2 regions of the Paenibacillus durus genome follow, and region 1 is predicted to be linked to the other one. Evidence: a T-box and tRNA genes for the amino acid it is inferred to sense, from the RefSeq annotation. Region 1 holds a T-box; the other holds one or more tRNA genes.
The links. The T-box of region 1 lies ahead of PDUR_RS20185 (arginine--tRNA ligase). A T-box ahead of a tRNA ligase gene usually reads a tRNA of that ligase, here a tRNA-Arg.
Positions count from the first base shown of each region.

Region 1 (8,385 bases):
GGCGAATCTCCGGACCAGCCAAAGTCTGAAACGCAGCCGCTCCGGTTCGGCTTTCAGGATGGGACAGGCGGAGTAGAAATTGTTGAACAGGGTAGCTAGCGTGTGCGCATATCCGCAGATAGCGTTCGGGGCCAGCTCCTGTCCCGCCGCATAGAGCGTGTCCGGCCAAAAGGCGATATGCCGCAGCAGAGCGGCTTCCGCTTTTTCCATATTGTCCGGTATAACAGCTTCTTCGTCCATGACCAAGTCAATCACAGGCGCTTTGGCCAGAACGCTGACCGCACGCGCATAGGAGTACATCAAATACACGCCGGTATTGCCGGATATTTCCGTCGCCTGGCGCAGATCGAACACCACCTCGGTTCCGAGGTTGAAACGCAGCAGGTAGTAGCGTATGGCGGCGAGGGCGATCGTGCGGCTGGGCAATCCGTCTTTATCACTGCGGCTTTGTTCAATGCTGTTCTCCACAAGGTTGATCAAATCGCTGACTTTGATGCCGATACCTTGGCGCCCGGACATGGCGTAAGAGGTTTTGCCGTCCGAAATGTCGATGCCAAGATCCGCAGCGGAAGCGGGACTTAGGGAAACAACGCCGTAACCCGCATGATAGAGCTTATCGGCCTGAGCGGAGTATCCCAGCGCCCGCAGCGCCTCTTTGACCATATTTTGGGGATACTCCTGCCTTGAATCAATGACATTAATGACGACATCGGCCCTGCCGAGCGGCAGGTGTTCTCCTCCGTTTACCGTTGTAAACAAGCCCTCTTCGAACTTTGTATAAGTAAAATCCTTGCCCAGCAGCCCGAATTTCCAGAGATGGTAAGCAATATCCTTAGCCGTATACGTCAAAATCCCGTTCGAGCGCACCAGCACCTTATCCGTAATATGCTCCGACTCCTGCTCCCCCTGTTCCGTTCCCTGCTTAAGCACCCAACAGCCTGCAAGCTTCCCCTCGGTTTCCTGGTAAAAAAGAGGCGTCCGCCGCAGCCGCTCAAATGCCGCCGACCAGAACCCTTCCCTGACAATGCTGCTTTCCCAGACCAGCAAATCATATTCGATGCCGAACGGCTTCATTTCCGCGATATGCTCCCGAACAATCCGTTCTGCGGCCAGACTGCCGAGCCAGGCGACATTCCCCGTACCTTCTTCCAGCTTATGCAGCGTTTCGGCGCGTTTGGCCGCCATTTCCGGATTCGCCGCATACTCCTTGTTGATTGCCGAGTAAATGTCCCAGCAGTAATCGCCGAAGCGGACATGCTCCCCGGTCAAAGGAACATTCAGCAGACCGACGACGGTATCCGCCAATTGGTTGCCAAGATCGTCGATATAATTATGGACCTCAACCGTATAATTGATTCTTCTTAACATACGCACAAGTGTGTCACCGATGCATGAATTCCGCAGATGGCCGATATGCATGGATTTGTTGGGATTGACTGAGGTATGCTCGATGACCACTTTTTCATCCGGCGCCGGAGGCAGCGCGAAATCTCGCCGGGCCCAAGTATTCCAGCAGATATAAACATTAAGAAAGCCGGGAGCCGCCGTTTCCGCCTTTTCCAGCAGACCCTCCGCCAGACCCGTAGTCTTCAATTCCTCCTGAATCAACTGCGCAATGACAAGCGGCGGTTTACGCAATGTTCTGGCAAGCTGCATGGCAATATTGCTTGAATAATCACCGTGTTCCGGGTTTGCGGGCTGTTCTACAGCCACCGACAGTTCTTCGGGAATCTCCAAACCAAGACGTTCCATGACACGTTTTACGCTTTGCTCAATCTCTTTTTGAATAAGCTGGCTTAACATCCTCACGACCTCCTTCTGAATATAAAAAAAAGCCCGCGTCTCAAAAAGAGACGAGGACTTGTGTTCTCGCGGTACCACTCTACTTGCCAGACCGGAAGGTCTGGCCGCTTTGCGGGATAACGGACCCGTGCCGGGGCTTCCTACTGAGGTTCGGAAGTCCGTCTCCCGGGTGCGCTTCATGAGGGTCTTCCCGCCGGCTCCCACCAACCCGGCTCGCTGGGCATCAGAGGCCCTTCATTACTCTCCCGATCATCGACTGCCTATGAATTTTTTTCTAAATTATAAACGTTTTTTTGGAAAAAGCAATTTGTTTTTTTCATTTCATTTACTTGCCGAAACTCCCAAACGAATGAGGCAGCCGCTGCATAATCTGGTGACGTATTCTACTTGAGAGGAGGAGTCATTCATGAGCGAAGTTGGCGGATATGGCGCTGGTTGTAATTCCACAACCGCGATTCTGGTGTTGTTCATTCTGCTTGTAATCATCACCAAATCTCTGTGGGTATAATTGTTTGTGTAACGAAAAATCCCGCAGGCCTCAGGGCCTGACGGGATTTTTTTAAAGCTGCGCGTTTATCCTTTTACCTCAGCTACGGAACCGCCGCTTCTTTTTTCCACTGGTGAATGGACTGCGGCTTGCCGTTACTTGCGCTCGGATGCCTGATTTCCCGGGTTCGCCGCGATGCCATGCATAATGAACCGGATCAACAGCTCAATTTCTTCCTCATCGTTCCATTCCTTGTTCGGCTGCAGCAGCAGACGGGTCATAATGTAGCCGATGGTGGCGGATACCGAAAAGCGGATGACTGCTGGCGCCGGAACGTCGATGATTTCCCCTTTTTGCTTAAAATGCTCGACTTGCGCGGAAATCCTTTCAAGAACCTTGCCGATAATATCCTCTATGAACTGCTCTCGCAGCTTCGGATGAAAAGGAATTTCCTGAATCAAGATTTGCAGGAACTTAAAGTTCTTGCGGGCGAAATCGAGCCGGTTCCGGATCAGGGCGCGCAGAAAGTCCTCATAGCTGTCAAAAGACGTATCCAGCAAATTCCCGAAGTTTCTCATAACAAAAGGGGCAAGCAGCCGGCTCATCGTCGGCCCGACAATGGACAGCAGCAAATCTTTCTTGGTCTTGTAGTAGCGAAAAATCGTTCCCTCCGCTACGCCGGCCCTCTGGGCGATTTCGCTGGTCGCCGCGCCCGCATAGCCTTTTTCCGCAAACACATCCACGGCCGCCTGCAAAATCGCGATTTGCTTCGGCGTTATTTTTTCTTCATCGCCAAGAGCAAGCAGCTCCAGAGCCCACGACTCCGTATTGTTGTCCGCAGAAAGATGTTCTGCCATAATGTCAACCCTCCAGACGTTTTCTGTCTGCTTATCGTACCATATACGAGAGCTTGAGTTACATTTTACGATGCTTGCGGAGAGCAAGCACGTTCAGCACCATGAACACGAGCGAGAAGGCGATTAGCACATACACATCCGTCTCCACCGCGTTCCAGCCCTTGCCGCGAATCATAATGTTCGTCATTGCCTCGGCCCCATAGTATAACGGAGTCGCATATCCGACCCGCTGAAGCCAGAGCGGAAGGGTATCCAGCGGGAATAATCCGCTTAGAAAGATTTGCGGCACAATGACAAGCGGGATGAACTGAATCATCTGGAGCTCGTTTCCGGCATACGCCGACAGCAGCGTACCGAGCGTTAATGCCGTCATCGACAGCAGCAGTGTAATCAGCAGGACATAGCCGAAGCTTCCGGCCATCATAATGCCCAGCACCTGAATGGAGAACCAGGATATAAGCAGCGCCTGAAACACGGTGAAAATCCCGAAACCGCAGACATAGCCGATGACGATTTCCCAGCGTTTAAGCGGTGTGGCAAGCAGGCGTTCGAGCGTTCCCGTCGTCCGTTCCCGCAGAAAGGAGACCCCGGCAATCAGGAAGACGAAAAAGAAGACGAATACGCCGATCATAATCGGTCCGAACCGGTCGATCGTCTTCATGTCGGCGGAGCCGTACAAATAGCTGATCTGCGGCTGAACGGCAGCCCCCGCCTGCGCCTGCGCTTGGCCGGATACCCCCTGATCCCTGGCTGCCTGCTCCAGCGCCTGCATAACCGCCCGGTTAGCCGTAGGATTGCTTCCTTCCAATATGACCTTTGGAGCACCGCCGCTCATCGAGATCAGCGCGTCAATTTCTCCATTTTTCAGCGCCAGGGTGCCTTCTTCCTCCGCATTATACTTTACTGCCTTTGCATCATGCTTCGTCAACGCCTCAGATAGAACCGCCGCCTGGCCCGCAAGTCCGATATTAGGCTTATAAGTCTCCCCGCCAAACACCAGGCTCATCAGGCTGAGAACGAGCAGGGGGGCGGCGAACATCAGGGCCATCGTTCTTTTATCATGAATAAACTGCCGTAAAATACGCAGCGTAAGCGCACCGATTCTCATGAACGCACACCTCCATAATACAAAAACGCTTCTTCAATAGATGAAGAGCCTGTGGCCTGAAGCAGATTCGCCGGAGTGTCTTCCGCAAGCAGACGGCCTTCGCGGATCATGCCGAGCCGGTCGCATTTTTCGGCTTCATCCATCACGTGGGTTGTGAGCACTATGGTAGTCCCCCGTTCATTCAGAGCTTTGAGCTCCTTCCAGATGGACATGCGCAGCACCGGATCGATGCCGACGGTCGGTTCGTCCAGAATGAGCAGGGGCGGTTCATGCAGCAGGGCGATCGCCAGCGACAGCCGGCGCTTCATCCCCCCGGAGTATTGATTTACTTTTTTGCGGAGATGCTCCTGCAGATTAACGATCTCCATCACTTCCTTGATTCGTTTGTTTCTCCGCTCTTTCCTAAGTCCGTACAGTGAAGCGAAAAACTCCAGATTATCCTTGGCGCTCAGCTCGCTGTACAGCGCGTCGGACTGGGCCATGTAGCCTATTTGCGAGAGCAGGGACAGCTTGGGGACTTTCACTCCCAGCACATGCACTTCCCCCGAGTCGGCTTCATCAATTCCGGTCAGCAGCCTGACCAGGGTCGTCTTTCCAGAGCCTGAGGGACCCAGCAGGCCGAAAGTCTCGGCTTTGCGTACCTTAAGGCTGATGTCTTCCAGGACAACTTTGCTGCCGAATGCTTTGCGAATATGAGATACCGTAATTACAGGCGCTTCCTGGTTCATAAGAATCACTCCGTTCATTTTCAATTCAATATGAGTGAGTACTCACTCATTATATTAGTTCAGAGATCGCTAATTGTAAATCCTTTTCTTCGAGCTTAATATTGCGCTGACAAAAGTTCCTTATTCCGGCAGAAAGAACGCGAAAAATCAGGACAAGTTCATCATTACCAAATATTTCTCGGCAACAGATTTTACAACCAGGACGGAAAATAACATTAGTAGTTACCTATATGAAAAGGGTGAATCCATTTGAAAAGAAATCAGTGGTTAAGCGTGCTGATGGCTTCGGCGCTTCTTGTGACTGTCAGTCAAGCAAGTGTGTATGCTGCGGCAGGCGCAAACAGCGGCAAATCAGCAGCCGTGAAATCATCCGCCAGGGCGGCGAAAGTGAAAGAAGGAAAGGCAGCTTGGACGGTGGACAGCGTTCAGCACACCATCAAGACGATTGACGCCGGAGGATACAAGCTGTATTCGGTCGGCCAGCTTGCAGCCGCACTGGGCGCAGGTCTGAAAGCAGAAGCGGGAGGTCTCTCGCTGACAGACAGAGCAAGCGTACATACGATTAACTTTAAAGCGGGCTCCAAGAGCTATTCGGTAGACGGCGTGAAACGGAGCTTCACAACGGCTCCAACCGTATACGGCGGAAAATTGTACGTTGAGCTAAGCGCGATTGTATACGGACTTGGAGGTGAACTGTTCGGCAGCCCACTGCAAATTCTTAGCACCGCCCGGCCGCAGGGCGAATTCGATACACTCCATTGGGCCGCTGACGGAAGCCTTCTCGCAAATCGTGAAGGAGACAAGGCGGAAATTTATAAATTTGCGTCTAATCCGGGCAGCTACAGACTGTTCTCTAGTGACAGCAGAGCTGCCGATTTCTCGGTTTCGGGCGACCTCCGTTTCGGTGCTTTCACCGACGAGACGGGTCAACTGCTTGTCATCGATTTGGCGTCCGGAGCGGTAAAGCCGCTTGGCACGGATACCAGCGTCAAGACGGATCTGACTTGGTCGGCTGACGGCAAGACCATCTATTTTATCCAGGGAGACAAGCAGGAGAAACTGTCGAAAATTTCTGTGGATACCGGCGCTGTAACGGAACTGCTGGCGGATAAGGTGGAGAACAAATCCGAGCTGCAGATTTCCGCGGACGGCAAGAAGGCGGTCTATATCGTCAACATTACGGGGACAGCTAAAAATGATGCCGACAGCACCGAAGATTCCCTGACGGTCGACTACAGCAAGGCTGGAGAGCAGCTGTACCAGCTAGACCTGTCTGCAAAGGATGCGAAACCGGCCGCTCTGACCTCCTCGGGCGACAACAAGCTGTACCCTGAAATTCTGGCCGACGGAACCGTGGTTTACTTAAGTGCTGACCCTGATGGCAAAGCTCCCAATACCCTGAAGACGCTGAAGCCTGACGGAACCTTCGCAGACATTCCGCTTGATATTGAGGTGGTATGGGCACAAGAAGGCGCAGGCGGATTGATCGCATCCGGTACGGCAGCCGACGGAACGTCGCGTATCTATGCCATTACGGCCGCCGGAGCAAGTAAAGAGTTATTCCGGACAACCCAGGACATTTCGGAAGTTGCGGTTTCCGGCGACGGCGCCAAGCTGGGTGTGATCTCGGGCGGTAAACTGTTAGAGATTGAGAACGGCAAGGCTGTGCAGCTGACGAAATAACATTTTTTTCAGCGTGAATTTATACTATATCGGCTTCAAGCCGGAAGGGGAATTAATCATGAAATTATTTAAAAAAATCACGTTTTCGGCCTTAGCAGCTGTATTTGCAGTTACGGCATCCTTCGCGGGAGGAGCTTCCGCAGCAGGATCGCTGTCGGGTAAAATCACGGTCAACGGTTCAACGGCTCTGCTGCCGCTGACACTGCAGGCCGCCAAGGAATTTCAAAGAATGAATCCGAAGGTTAGAATAGCCGCTTCCGGCAAAGGCTCTGTCACTGGCCCTCAAGCCGTTAAAAAGGGCATCGCCGACATCGGCGCCTGCGACTGGGATGCCAGCATGGACGTTCCTGGCTTTAAAGCATTTAGCGGACAGGTGGCGAACAAAGTCGCTGTCATTCCTTTTGCTACGATTGTTAATAAAAATGTCGGCGTGGACAACCTGACCACTGAACAGCTCAGAGGCATTTACTCCGGCAAAATTACGAACTGGAAGCAAGTTGGCGGCGCTGACGCGGATATCGTCGTTATTACCCGCGCTTTCGGTTCCGGTACCCGCGTCAACTACCAAGCCAAGGCGCTTGCGGGCGGCGATATCGTGAAGAAAGAGAAGAACTATAAAGAGACCGGCTCCAGCGGCGATATGAAAACGGCTGTTGCGACGACTCCTAATGCCATCGGATACATCGATTTGGTATATGTCAGCGGTGATGTAAAGGCCGTCAAGTATAACGGTGTAGCAGCTACCACTGAAAACGTCATTAACGGTTCCTACAAAATTTGGGCATATGGCTACTACATGACTAAGGGCCAACCGACCGGGGCTGTTAAAGCCTTTATCGATTACGTTCAAAGCAAGAAGTTCCAGCAGGGTTCGCTGAAAAAGCTGAAGTTCATCCCGATTTCGGCAATGAAGTAATTTTTTAGCGCATCCAATAGAACAAATGATATGAGCCAGCCTCCGGCGATAGCGGGGCTGGTTTTTTACAGGAGGACAAGCATGGTACAACCGACCTACGATTCAACCCCTGCGGTAAATGGAAGCCTTCATATCAAAGGGGATACCGGCAGACGCCACCTTAGGCATTTGCTTGCAAACACCTTTGCCCGGTATTATTTTTTGTTCAGCATATTGGCGCTTTGCCTCGTGCTTGCGCTAGTCATCGTCTTTATCGGCAAGACGGCAATGCTGCTGCTTGGGCAGATTTCTCTGGCCGATTTCTTTCTCTCATTTAATTGGACGCCGGAAGAAGATAAGTTCGGGGCTGCGGCATTTATCATCAATACGTTATCGCTTACCGCGCTCACGCTGCTGATTTCAGTACCGGTGTCGATAGGCATGGCGGTGCTGACCGCTGAAATCGCGCCCATCTGGCTGAAACGTTTTATCCGGCCGATTCTTGATCTTCTGGTTGGTATTCCTTCCATTGTATATGGTTATCTCGGTCTGACTGTCCTCCTTCCGATGCTGCGGCGCGCCAGCGGCGAGAGCCTTGGAGACGGTCTGCTGGCGGCGGCGCTCGTTCTGGCGCTTATGGTGCTGCCTACCATTGCCCGAATCAGTGACGATGCGATCACCGCCGTACCGGGCAAATACCGCGACGCCGCCTACGCGCTCGGCTCCACCCGGCTTCAGGTTATTTTGCGCGTTGTTCTGCCAGCGGCCGGCAGGGGCATTCTTGCGGCGGTCATCCTTGGGATGACGCGGGCGATCGGCGAGAC
Region 1 covers NZ_CP009288.1:4,640,366-4,648,750, reverse strand. The annotation lists gene PDUR_RS20185 (arginine--tRNA ligase) at 1-1,803, opposite strand, end outside; T-box leader at 1,847-2,065, opposite strand; gene PDUR_RS29545 (YjcZ family sporulation protein) at 2,210-2,311, shown strand; gene PDUR_RS20180 (TetR/AcrR family transcriptional regulator) at 2,446-3,147, opposite strand; gene PDUR_RS20175 (ABC transporter permease) at 3,206-4,255, opposite strand; gene PDUR_RS20170 (ABC transporter ATP-binding protein) at 4,252-4,983, opposite strand; gene PDUR_RS20165 (TolB family protein) at 5,233-6,666, shown strand; gene PDUR_RS20160 (phosphate ABC transporter substrate-binding protein) at 6,725-7,582, shown strand; gene pstC (phosphate ABC transporter permease subunit PstC) at 7,664-8,385, shown strand, end outside.

Region 2 (8,385 bases), 1.6 Mb from region 1:
TGCCAGACAAGCTGCGGGAAGTAGCGGAAGTCCGGCTTGCTCATCCCGATATCAATCTGAAGGAAGTCGGCGAGATGCTAAAGGGAAACGTTAGTAAATCCGGCGTTAACCATCGGCTCCGCAAAATCGACGAGCTGGCGGAGAAGCTGCGCGGCGAATGATATTTTTTTCTAGTGTCGTTTAGGTTATAATGATATAATATGATAAAATTTACTGTGAAATTTTTTGGCACATCTTAATTAGGGGGTAAGCGTTTCATGACAAAGCACCCGGTAGTCGTCCGGTTAAAGACGGGGCTCCATGCTCGGCCGGCAGCACTGTTCGTACAGGAAGCGAACAAATTCTCATCAGAGATTTTCGTTGAAAAAGACGATAAAAAGGTTAACGCCAAAAGCATCATGGGGATTATGAGCCTTGCAATCAGCTCCGGCACGGAGATTTATATCAGCGCAGAAGGCGCGGACGCCGATCAGGCCGTAACCGCTTTGACGAGTCTTGTCAGCAAGGAAGAGCTGGAGAATCAATAACAATATCCGCAGCACAGCCCTATTTATGGTATGGCCAAAAAAGCCCTTAAGGGCTTTTTTATTTTGGGTACCGATGCAACATTTGCCATGCCGGCCCGTCTAGTAGGTATATTGATATCATGCAAAACCTATAGAGGAGGATGGAGCAAATGAAGGGATGGGTCAAGCCGGCCATGGCGGTGTTCGTTGCGGGAAGCTTAATGGCAGGAGGGATGACGCTGAGCGGTTCATTGGATAAGCCCCAGAAGGCCTATGCTGAAGAGGTGCAGAAAAATACAGTCAGTGTCGTAGGAAAGGGAGAATTGTCGATGAAGCCGGATATCGTCTATCTGTCGATCGGAGTCGATACATCGGCGTCAACCGCCCAGGAAGCCCAGAAGACCAATGGAGCGAAAATTCAAAAATTGACGGCCCTGCTCAAGAATACGTGGAGCATTAGTGAGAAGGACATCCAAACCGCTGAGTTCTACGTCCAGCCGAATTACACGTATAGCGAGAAGGAGGGCCAGCAGGTAAAAGGCTATAACGCGCATCATGTTCTGCGGGTCGGCTACCGCGATCTGGCCAAGGTAGGAGCGCTGCTGGACGCAGCTTCTGAAGCAGGCGCCAATAATATCGGCAATGCCCGTTTTGCGGTAGAGGATACCTCGGCCTTTGAAGCGCAAGTCATTGAAAAAGCGATGGCCAACGCCGACGTGAAAGCAGCCGCGATTGCCAAAGCTGCCAAGAGAACACTGGGACAGGTGCTGACGGTCAGCCAGAACGACGGGGGCATAAGCCCAGTACGTTATGAAGAGAACGTCAAAGCGATGGCCAGCGTAGCCGACAACGCAGGCGGTACCGCGGTTCAGCCAGGAGAGGTAAAGATTACGACGCAGCTTAGTGTTATGTATCAATTAAACTAGCAGGGACGCGTACTCAAAGATGAATGCAGAGAGGCTTTTACCCGCAAGCTTGCGGGCGGAGAAGGCCTCTTTTTTCTTCAACTATTGTCAACTATATAATGGAAATCGTGAACAATGTAAGCCGATCATTTTAGAGCAGAAAGGAAGTAACATGCAATGAAGAATAAACTTGCACATAAATGGGGAGCCGGAATGATCGCGTTGGGACTGCTGCTGGGAGGGACGCTTCTTCCTGGAGGAACGGGTTTGGCGGCATCGGTTAAGGCACAGGCTGATTATTCCCTAGTTACTTTGAAATTGAACGGAACCGTTACCCCGCAGCAAGGCATTTACCGAGAGGGAAGAGTATGGATTCCTATAACATTTCTGAAGAGTGTACTGGGTAAGCCGATCGTTTACAGCAAGGCGGAAAACACCTATACGATTGGGCAGGGACTGCGTCAAACGAAGCTGATGGTCTCTGAATACGGAATTTCTCTTGCAGTTAACGGCTATTACATCAACGAGTATGAAGGCCGCAATTTTAATAATCATCTCTACGTTCCATTCGGTCTGCTCAGCGACTATTTGGGCTACCGTGGAGACTTTAACGCCTCATCCGGCAGACTGAACGTAATGAACAGGACGCTGAACCCGCTGACGGTAATGACGGAGACATACGCCAAGGAGACGGACGGAGCAGCCATCAAGCTGGATTACCCGCAAATTTCGGGACTTGTGAGCGCGTCTGCGCAGCAGAGCATCAATGATACGCTAAAAAAGGCCGCTATGAGCTTTGCAGCCGACGCCGGACGGGCGATTGCCGAAAAAAGCGAACAGGACCGTCCGTACGAATTCGACTCGAATTACGTGGTGACCTATAACCAGGATGGCGTACTTAGCCTGGTCATGAGCCAATACGGCTATACCGGAGGCGCCCACGGAATGACGGTACGCCAGGCGTTTACTTTCTCGATTAAGGACGGTAAGCGCCTGCTGCTCGGCGATTTGTTCGGAGCCAATCCGAACTACAAAAAGCTGCTAAATGAGAAGATCGGCAAGCAGCTCAAGGCGGATGAAGGTTATTTTGGCGGCTTTAACGGCCTGAATACCGAGAAATATTTCTATCTTAAAGATGGCCGGGTAGTGCTCTTCTTCCAGTTATATGAATATACGCCATATGCCGCAGGCTTCCCGGAGTTCACCTTCGCCTTTAAAGAACTGCTCCCGAATGGAAGCAGCCCGTTCGCCGGCATGAAATAGTTTTCTGATACCGGATATTTCCCCGTTGCGCGCGCCACATGCCGTTCATATGCTGAATGGTGACCGAGCTATATAGCGCGAGAGGGGGGGATGCCATGGTTTACAACTATACGGCGATCGGCGATTCACTGACGACCGGCTTCGGAGCGATGCCCGGAAGCGGCTTTGTTCCCGTGTATAGGCGAATGTCGGAGGTTTCGCTCTGTAATTTTGTCGCCTATACGAATCTGGGGATCAACGGCATGACTACAGCCGAACTGGAGCAGCGTGTCCGGTATAACGCGCTCTTTCGCCAGTCGCTTCGCGAGGCGGATATTATTACGATTTCAATCGGCGGCAACGATTTGATCCATGCCGCCAAAGCGGCGGCTGGACACTCTAATCCGCCATCTTCCATTTTCCAGACTGCCCTGAGGGAATCCAGGCAGCATTTTGCCGGCATCATGGGGCAGATTTATAAGGCGAAGGCCGGGTCGGGCAAGCCTTACATTATCCGGATCGTCGGATTATACAATCCGTATCCTCAGATGGCAGAGGCTTCGGTATGGGTACGGCAGTTCAACCGTCAAATGGCTCAGTATAATAACCGGGTATGCGGCTTTGCCGATATTTACGGAGCGTTTGCCGGACATGAGCGGGAACTGCTCTCTATCGATGATCTTCATCCGAACGGAAAAGGCTACCGTACTATAGCCGAGCGGCTGCACAAGCTTGGATATGGCAATCTGATCCGGACTTAAGGACGAAAAACACCCCTTGCTCACGATCATGGGCAAGGGGTGTTTGTGTGTTTGTGAAGGTTTACCAGGCAGGTTATACGCTGACAGACTGCGGTTTTTCGATAACTTTATCAACGAGTCCGTATTCAGCGGCATCCGCGGCACTCATGAAGTAGTCGCGGTCCGTGTCCTTCTCGATGCGCTCAAGCGGTTGACCGGTGCGGTCTGCCAAAATACGGTTCAGTTTGTCGCGCATTTTCAGGATGCGGCGGGCACGAATTTCAATATCCGTAGCTTGCCCTTGGGCACCGCCCAGCGGTTGATGAATCATAATTTCACTGTTCGGCAGCGCATAGCGCTTGCCCTTCGCTCCGGCGTTAAGCAGGAAGGCGCCCATGGAAGCGGCAAGTCCGACGCAAATCGTGGAGACATCCGGTTTGATGAACTGCATCGTATCAAAAATCGCCATGCCGGCGGTGATGGACCCGCCCGGGCTGTTAATGTACAAAGAAATATCTTTTTCCGGGTCCTCGGCGGCCAGGAAGAGCATTTGTGCGATGATGGAATTGGCTACCACGTCATTAACCTCAGTTCCAAGGAAAATGATGCGGTCCTTCAACAAGCGGGAATAAATGTCATAAGCCCGCTCGCCTCGGCTGCTTTGTTCTACGACCATAGGAATATAACTCACGTGGAAAACCTCCTTAAATTAGAACTTCAAAAATGGATTTCGTTATAGCATTTTTACTTAACTGTTACCGTATTACCCACATGATAAACAAATTCAAACAAAAAGTCAAAGAAAGTCAAACGAAAAGTCAAAGAAAGTCAAACTCATCATAAAAAAAAAGCGCCAATCCATGGCGCTCTGTGTTAAATAATCGAGGTTTGGTTAAACAAATAATGTGGCGCGCCCGCCAAGAATCGAACTTGGATCTCAGGCTTCGGAGGCCTACGTCATATCCATTGGACCACGGGCGCAACAGAAATTATTATAATATAAAATTTCGGCTAATGCAACTCTTATTCATGATATAGGTTATAGGGACCTGCTCTTGGCCTCCGAAATGTACAGGATCATGTATAAGAAGAAAAGAGAGGGCGAATTCTACTTTCGGAGCCCTTGCGTTTAGAGGAATATTTGGGTAAAATACTTAGTGGGACTTAAAAAGTTATCCCGGGACGTTTTAAGACCATAGAGAAGGGGTTAGAAGAGAAAGACGAAGTTGCAGGAGTGAAAGCATGCGTGACTTATTAGAAATCCAAAAGCAGCTTCTGCCTGATCTCATGGAAACCCTCAAACGACGATATACGATTCTTCACCAGATCCTGTTATCCGATATTATCGGCCGCAGAACGCTCGCCGCTTCACTTGATATGACCGAACGGGTGCTGCGCGCGGAAACGGACCTACTGAAATCGCAGGGGCTCATCGAGATCGAGAGTGTTGGCATGCGCATCAGCGATGCCGGACGGAAACTGCTTGACTTGCTGGAGCCTGTGGCCAAGAGCCTGTTTGGCTTGGATGACCTGGAAGAGGAAATCCGTTCGAGCTACGGTTTAAAGAAAGTCATCGTGGTTCCGGGCGATTGCGAAGCCTCGACATTTGCCAAGAGAGAGCTTGGGAGGGCTGGAGCGAAAGCGCTTCTCAGCGTACTTAGTGCAGATGATACGGTTGCCGTCACCGGCGGCTCGACGCTGTATGAATTAGCGGAGCAGATGACCGCTCCTCTATCTGCGTCCTACCGCGATGCCTTGATTGTGCCTGCTCGCGGGGGCCTTGGAGAAAGCGTTGAGTTTCAGGCTAATACGATTGCTTCGACGATGGCAAAGCGGATTGGAGCTCACTATAGGCTGCTGCATGTGCCGGATTTGCTCAGCGAGGAAGCCTATCAATCTTTGGCCCATGAACCGAACATTTCGGAGATCGTACAGATTATCCGCCGTTCTCGAATTATCGTGCATGGTATCGGAGATGCCATGGAAATGACCCGCCGCCGGATGCTCGACGAGGGGACTGTGTCCAAGATCAAGGACGCGGGCGCTGTTGCCGAATCCTTCGGCCACTACTTTAACGAGCAGGGCGAAGTGGTGCATTCCATGCTTACGATGGGGCTGCGCCTCGAGGATATCGTGCGGACGGAAATTGTAATCGGCATAGCCGGAGGCAAGCGGAAGGCGAAGGCCATTCACGCTGTGCTGCGGTTCGGCCAGGAGGACATACTTGTCATAGATGAAGCCGCTGCGGTTGAGATCGTCAAGCAAATAGACGAACAGAACGCCTCAGCCAAGCAATCTTCTCATTATGACGGGCACTAGCATGATTATGCTTCATACTTACAGTGTTGTCTTGACAAACCCCATGGTTTGTCTTGAATAAATAAAAACGAATTTTAGGAGGAACTATTCAATGACTGTAAAAGTAGGTATTAACGGATTTGGACGTATTGGCCGCCTCGCATTCCGCCGTATTCAAGACGTGGAAGGAATCGAAGTTGTAGCGATCAATGACCTTACCGATGCCAAGATGCTGGCGCACTTGTTGAAATATGATACATCGCAAGGCAAATTCCAAGGCGACGTTGAAGTTCACGACGGATTCTTCAAAGTGAACGGCAAGGAAGTTAAAGTTCTGGCTAACCGCAACCCTGAAGAACTGCCTTGGGGAGACCTGGGCGTAGATATCGTTCTGGAGTGCACAGGCTTCTTCACTTCCAAAGAAAAAGCTGAGCTTCACCTGAAAGGCGGAGCGAAAAAAGTCGTTATCTCCGCTCCGGCTACAGGCGACATGAAGACTGTCGTTTACAACGTTAACCATGACATTCTCGACGGCTCCGAAACTGTTATTTCCGGCGCTTCCTGCACAACGAACTGCCTGGCTCCAATGGCTAAAGTCCTGAACGACAAGTTCGGTATTGTTGAAGGCCTGATGACTACAATCCACGCTTACACTGGCGACCAAAACACGCTGGACGCTCCGCATGCTAAAGGCGACTTCAGACGCGCCCGCGCCGCTGCTGAGAACATCGTTCCTAACACGACTGGCGCTGCTAAAGCGATCGGTCTGGTTATTCCTGAGCTGAAAGGCAAACTCGACGGTGCTGCTCAACGCGTACCGGTTCCTACTGGTTCCCTGACCGAGCTGGTTACTGTTCTGAACAAGACTGTAACGGCTGACGAAATCAACGCGGCAATGAAAGAAGCTTCCGATCCGGATACTTACGGATACACTGAAGACGAAATCGTATCCTCCGATATCAAGGGTCTGACTTTCGGATCCCTGTTCGACGCTACACTGACCAAAGTACTTACTGTTGGCGACAAGCAGCTCGTTAAGACTGTTGCTTGGTACGACAATGAAATGTCCTACACTGCTCAACTCGTTCGTACGCTCGAACACTTCGCAAAACTGGCTAAATAATAATTCGGGATTTTATATAGCATCATCCATAGAGCGGAAACAGCAGTTTATTGTTTCCGCTCTTTTCCGAAATATTAGACGATCGCAGCTATTAACAATTCCTATGATATAAGCCTTTTCGGAAAAACGGATGCCGTTCCTACTAGAATGACGCAGCCGTTTCTTCTTAATGCAAACTCTGTGTGTTTGCCCAGAATTCCAAAAGTGGAACAATTTCGGGTATGGAGGGAAATAGTCATGAGCAAAAAGAGTGTCCGTGATGTAGAAGTAACAGGCAAACGCGTATTTGTCCGCGTGGATTTTAATGTGCCGCTCGAAGACGGCAAAATTACCGACGATACGCGTATTCGCGAAACGCTTCCTACGGTTAAATATTTGATCGAAAATGGAGCCAAAATTATTCTGGCGAGCCATATGGGCCGTCCGAAAGGCCAGTTTGTCGATTCCATGCGACTGACCCCAGCCGCAGAACGCCTGTCCCAACTGCTCGGCAAACCGGTTGCCAAAGCAGACGAAGCGGTTGGCGACGCTGTCAAAGCAAAAATTGCCGAACTGAAAGACGGCGACGTTCTGGTTCTTGAGAATGTCCGTTTCTATCCGGGCGAAGAGAAGAACGATCCGGAGCTTGCGAAGCAGTTCGCCGAGCTGGCCGATCTGTTCGTTAACGACGCATTCGGTGCGGCGCACCGTGCGCATGCTTCGACTGAAGGCATCGCTCATTATCTGCCGGCTGTATCCGGACTTCTGATGGAGAAGGAATTGAACGTACTGGGCAAAGCCCTCTCCAATCCGGAGCGTCCGTTCACCGCGATTATCGGCGGTTCGAAGGTTAAAGACAAAATCGACGTTATCGACAACCTGCTGACTCTGGCAGACAACGTGCTGATCGGCGGAGGCTTGTCTTACACGTTCTCCAAAGCTCAAGGCTACGAAGTCGGAAAATCTCTGCTCGACGAAGAAAAAATCGATACTGCTCTTGGCTTTATCGAAAAAGCGAAAAAACTCGGCAAGAACTTCCTGCTGCCGGTTGACGCTGTGGTAGCCGATAAGTTCGGCGCCGACGCCAACACCAAGACTGTTGACATTAGCGAAATCCCTGCGGACTGGCTCGGTCTGGATATCGGTCCAAAAACGGCTGCACTCTATGCGGACGTTATCAAGAATTCCAAGCTTGTTGTATGGAATGGACCGATGGGCGTATTTGAAATCGACATTTTCGCTGAAGGTACGAAAGCGGTGGCTGAAGCCTGCGCGAAGACTGAAGGATATACCGTTATCGGTGGCGGCGACTCCGCTGCTGCAGCCGAAAAATTCAAGCTCGCTGACCAAATGGACCATATCTCCACCGGCGGCGGAGCATCGCTTGAATTCATGGAAGGTAAAGCTCTTCCTGGCGTAGTAGCGCTGAACGACAAGTAAGACAATAGAGGGAGGCAAGCTTTGCAATGAGTAGAACACCAATTATTGCTGGCAACTGGAAGATGTTCAAGACTGTTCCGGAAGCAGAAGGCTTTTTCGCCGAAGTTAAAGGCAAGGCCGAAGTGGATGGCGTGGAAACGGTAATCTGCGCT
Region 2 covers NZ_CP009288.1:174,659-183,043, forward strand. The annotation lists gene whiA (DNA-binding protein WhiA) at 1-161, shown strand, start outside; gene PDUR_RS00860 (HPr family phosphocarrier protein) at 258-527, shown strand; gene PDUR_RS00865 (SIMPL domain-containing protein) at 677-1,432, shown strand; gene PDUR_RS00870 (DUF3298 and DUF4163 domain-containing protein) at 1,589-2,674, shown strand; gene PDUR_RS00875 (GDSL-type esterase/lipase family protein) at 2,770-3,414, shown strand; gene clpP (ATP-dependent Clp endopeptidase proteolytic subunit ClpP) at 3,488-4,084, opposite strand; tRNA gene PDUR_RS00885 (tRNA-Arg) at 4,300-4,374, opposite strand; gene PDUR_RS00890 (sugar-binding transcriptional regulator) at 4,636-5,712, shown strand; gene gap (type I glyceraldehyde-3-phosphate dehydrogenase) at 5,804-6,814, shown strand; gene PDUR_RS00900 (phosphoglycerate kinase) at 7,052-8,233, shown strand; gene tpiA (triose-phosphate isomerase) at 8,260-8,385, shown strand, end outside.
Region 2: it encodes a tRNA-Arg, which carries the amino acid that the T-box ahead of PDUR_RS20185 (arginine--tRNA ligase) is inferred to sense. The anticodon was not compared.